Regions from separate parts of the Halomonas sp. AOP7-E1-9 genome, predicted to be linked through region 2. Evidence: predicted binding sites of a transcription regulator. Region 2 holds the regulator's gene; the other holds the start of a gene.
What was found. Region 2 encodes FliA, which starts transcription of late flagellar genes. Its sites were predicted from a motif close to CTAAAGTTNNNNNNNNNNCNGCCGATA; they were not measured.
Positions count from the first base shown of each region.

Region 1: fliD (flagellar filament capping protein FliD) is a predicted target of FliA. The motif match lies at 1,115-1,141, and genes of this name have one in related genera.

Region 1 is NZ_JBQSVC010000003.1:758-3,165, reverse strand. It holds gene ACT3R4_RS02620 (hypothetical protein) at 731-1,033, shown strand; gene fliD (flagellar filament capping protein FliD) at 1,185-2,408, shown strand, end outside.
Region 2 is NZ_JBQSVC010000010.1:48,732-51,139, forward strand. It holds gene ACT3R4_RS07955 (hypothetical protein) at 1-323, shown strand, start outside; gene ACT3R4_RS07960 (flagellar protein FlhE) at 340-741, shown strand; gene ACT3R4_RS07965 (RNA polymerase sigma factor FliA) at 768-1,469, shown strand; gene ACT3R4_RS07970 (motility protein A) at 1,513-2,331, shown strand; gene ACT3R4_RS07975 (OmpA/MotB family protein) at 2,336-2,408, shown strand, end outside.

The DNA.
Region 1 (2,408 bases), on a different contig from region 2:
TGCCATAACCCAGCGGCTATAGGCATTAAACGTAGCCGCGTGCCTGCCTCGAATAGCTGTTATCGCTCAGTAAAAAAGTGCTGGGCCACCGGAATGTGCGCAAAGCCGTCACCGGTATCGCAAGGCGAGTTCTATTACTTAGAGCAGCAGTAGCAAAGGCCAAGTTGAGTGCTGAAGATACCCATTTTGGAGCATTGTAAATACCGATAGCCCAAGGCTGAGGCCGAAGAGGCCGATTAATAATGTTGCAGAAAAAAAACAAAACTTCACAAACGCGGCGGATTAAGCAGGCATACTAAAAGCCAAAGTATGGTGTAGACATGTTTTTTTGCTGACGGTAAGCCGTTGTATAATTATCCAGTATTATTTTTTCTATTAAAAATCAAATGGATAGTATTTTTTATAACGCGCCAGGGCGATAATTAAGCGATGCAGTATATCGTTGCTATATAAGATATTTTGTCGTACATAGGTATGTCGTTAATTTTTATTAAATTAAAATTTAACGCGGGAAATGTCTGATATTAATCGGTTAAGCTCATGTTTTTTATCGAGGATCGTTTTAAGTGGCAGCGTTTTAATGGTTCAAACGTTTGCTTTAAAGGTGGTTAGTGGCAGGCTGCCGCCACAGGGGGATGATTGATTTTAACCGATAAAAAAGCAGTAATAGCTGTGCGGTACCGTTGATAGCCGCAAAAGAGTGAATGATGTAGCGATAAAGAGGGGTGGCGTGCTGGATATGAATAAAATGTCTTTAAACGTTACAAACGAACCTGAAGCATCTAAAAAAACGCTAACGAGTACAAAAAGTGAAACAAACAAGAGGAATACTCTTTTCCGCATACGTAAAGAGGATGAAAGAATGATTTTTTCCAGTAAAGCCTTTTCAGAAGAGGTAAAGGACGTATCAGAAGGGCAGTGTCATCAAGCGCTCTCGAGTTCCCAGTTATTGCAACTAGAAAGGCTAGAAATACAAATGATGGCAGCCAGCCAATACTTGTATAAGCAATACATAATGTGCCGTGAGGTTTGAAAGCACAAGCGTGTGGTTTGGGAGGTGGGTAGGCGCTACTCAGTAATTCGGCTAGGATTATCAAATACGAGCGCATAGGGGCTAAAGTTAATTCCTTTTCGGCCGATAGAGTTTATAGAATTCATGTTTTTTGTCTGCGAGGACTGTACTGATGGCAACAATTACCTCCCTTGGTGTTGGTTCAGGGTTAGATCTCACCGGTTTGCTGGATCAGCTTCAAGATGCCGAGCGCGGTAAGCTTGAGCCGATTACGCAGCAAAAAGCCGATCAAGAAGCCAAAATTTCCGCTTACGGGCAGTTGCAAACGTCGCTCAACGCATTTAACGATGCGGTGGCCAAGATTAACGACCCAAAGCTTTATCAAAGCCTTTCCGCCAATGTGCGTGGCGATGATATAAAAGCCACTACCTCGGCGAACGCGCTGCCGGGCAGCTACCAGGTAGAAGTTAGCCAGGTCGCGACATACGGCTCGCTTGCCTCTGAGAGTATTACTGAGATAGATAAACCCTCAGATCCATTGGAGCTAAACGGTGCGACCGCTATCAGGCTAAATTTTGTAGGTAGTGAGAGCAAGCCGGTCAATATCGAGCTTGATGCCAACAGCTCGCTAAACGATATTCGTGATGCAATTAATGCCAATAAAGACGCCGGTGTTAACGCCACGATTATTAATGACGGCGATGGCTACCGCTTGGCACTCAGTTCCAAAGTCACGGGGGCAGACGCATCCATTGATAGCTTTGAATTTGTAGGTGGAGCAGGCCCATTCGGCAAAGCGGAAGAAGCTGGCGCCAAGCAGCAGGGGCAAAATGCTTCTTTAACGGTGAACGGCATCACGATTACCAGTGCCAGTAACCAGGTGGAGGATGCTATTCAAGGGGTAACGCTTAACCTGGGTGAGCTAAGCATTGCCGAAGGCGAAAAAGCGACCAGCACGGTCAACATTGAGCGCGATACCCTAAAGCAGCGCGAAGCGATCAACGATTTTGTCGACGCGTATAACGATTTAAAAGATACAACTAACGAGCTTACTAGCTTCAACGCTGAAAGTGGAGCAGCAGGAGAGCTACTGGGTGACCGTGCCGTTCGTACAATTGAGTCCCGCCTGCGTAGCGTGCTTACCGGGGGGGTTGAGGGCGGCGAGTTTTCTACGCTGAGCCAACTGGGCATTACCTTAGAGGCTGGCACTACTCTTAGCGGTAAGCTGGAAGTTGATGATGAAAAGCTCGATAACTTAATCGCCAATGACCCGCAGGCGCTAAGCGCGTTTTTTGCGGGCGATAATAAAGACGGTGGTTTAGCCGGCAAGTTAAACAGCTCCATTGAGCAAATGACCAGCAGTAACGGCGTACTCACAGGTGCCGTTACAGGTGCT
Region 2 (2,408 bases):
AACATCGCCTGGCTCAATGGTCTGCGCTGGGCCGTCACTGGGCAGGATCACCTGACGATTGGGATATACAGGCGGTTAGCGTTAATGCGCCTGATCTGGCTCAGCTAAGTGCTCGGCATGCGCGTTGGGCGCTCTGGGTTAACAGCGATGCGGACGCATTTGCCGAGATGTACCGGCTACTTCGCCAGGCGCGTGACAATGGCGGGCCTCGCCGATTATTGGCACTGCACGAGCCCTCTTTGTCGCGCCAAGGCTTGTTGGAAAACTTGCGTGAAGCCGCTAGCCACTATTTGGCCATCGATCTTCTGGTGCTGGCGCGCTGATAAGGAAATATTCGACATGTTAAGCAAGCTATTCAAGATGATGGGTGTTTGCGGGTTGATAGGTCTCATCGGTAGCGCTCAGGCGGCGGGCAGCTGGAGCACCTCGGTGCCGGGCGTGATGGTGGCCATGAGTGACCGGGAAACCCGTAGCCAGTCAATGACGCCACCCGATTCTGTACAGGTGCACAATCGTGTGATTGATCGGATACACTGGCAGCTTGAGGCGCCGCCGGGCAGCGCTATCAACGCATGGCTATGCCATCCGGAGCAGTGTGTGGCTCTCTCGGGAGGGCGCGGAACGGTCACCGAGCTGGCGGGAAGGCAGGTAAGTGCTCCTTTGCAGTTTCGTTTTAAGTTACTGCCTGGACAGCGGCCTGTTCGTGTTCAGGGTCTGCAAGTCATTGTGAACTATCAGTAAAAGTTGTATAGCCGCGAGGCAAAAAGATGTACACAGCACAAGGCAGAATCAAGCAAGGCGAGCTATTCACACAATACATGCCACTGGTAAGACGTCATGCCTTAACACTGCAGGTCAGGTTGCCAGCCAGTATTGAACTTGATGATCTTATTCAGGCGGGCACGGTAGGGCTTTTAGAAGCACTGGGCCGTTTTGATGCCGCTCATGGTGCCAGCTTTGCGACGTTTGCCAGCCAGCGTATCCGTGGGGCGATGGTCGATGAACTGCGTACGCGGGATTGGTTGCCACGCAGCGTGCGCCGCGCTGCGCGCGCTGTGGACGACGCGATCCGGCGGCTAGAGCAGCAGCTCGGGCGCTCGCCGGAAGAGAGTGAAATTGCCTTGGCGCTTGAGATGCCGCTGGGTGATTACCAACAGCTGCTCAACGACACCAATAGCGGTCAGCTATTGCCGTTTGAAGAGTTGGTTGCCGATGGTGGTGAGCCGGTAAGTTTTGATGTGAGCAACTTGCCGTTTGAAAAGCTGCTGGATGAGCAGCAGCGCCAAACATTGGTTGCTGCCATTGAGGCGTTGCCAGAGCGCGAGAAACTGCTCATGGCACTTTATTACCAGGAAGAGCTGAATTTAAAAGAAGTGGGCGCCGTGCTGGGCGTGACCGAGTCGCGTGTGTCTCAGTTGCATAGCCAAGCCATTAGCCGTCTGCGTGCCCGGTTGCATGATTCAGCCTAAACAACCGATACGTTAACTCACAATAACCGGCGAGGAGCCGTTGATGAACCCGTCCACGTTGATAGGTATATTCGCCAGTATGCTGCTGCTAGTAAGCGTGCTGTTCTTTACTGCGGAGTCCCCTGAAAGTTTTATCAATCTGCCGGGCCTGGCGATTGTTATAACCGGTACTCTGGCCGCTACTTTTATAAGCTATCCGCTAAAAGAGGTGTTACGCGTTGTACGCTTGGTAGGGCTTGTCTTTCGGCGTGAAAATACCTATATACGCGACGATATCAACGAGCTGGTCGCCATGTCCCGGCTATGGTTTAAAGGCGATGTGCGTGCAGTCGAACAAGAGTTGGAGCATACGCGCAATCCGTTTTTACGTACCGGTATTCAGTTAGTCATTGCCAATACCAAAGAAGATGAGATCTTCGACATGCTGCGTTGGCGGATTGCCCGGCTCAAGGCTCGCGAGCACGCAGAAGCCCAGATTTTTCGCACCATGGCGACCTATGCGCCAGCGTTTGGCATGATTGGCACGCTGGTGGGATTGGTTAATATGCTGGAAGTCATGGATGCCGGTGACCTGGATGTCATTGGCCCCCGTATGGCGGTGGCGCTGCTCACCACCTTCTACGGTATTTTGCTGGCGAATCTGGTGTTTAAACCCATCGCGGTGAAGCTAGAACGACGTACAGAAGAGCGCCTGATTACCATGAACATGGTGCTGGAAGGTATTTCACTGATCACCAAGCGCCGCCTGCCCTCTTTTATTGAGGAAACGCTCAATTCATTTATCGCCAACTATAACGATGAGATTCGCGATGCCACTATAAAGCCCCGGCCTGATACACCAAGCGCGACGGCAAAGGGCTAAGGCGATGCTGGATAACAATACGCGCCATGCGCTGGAGCTTCCCGCCGGGCAGGGTGAAAGCGATGAGAGCTGGCTGA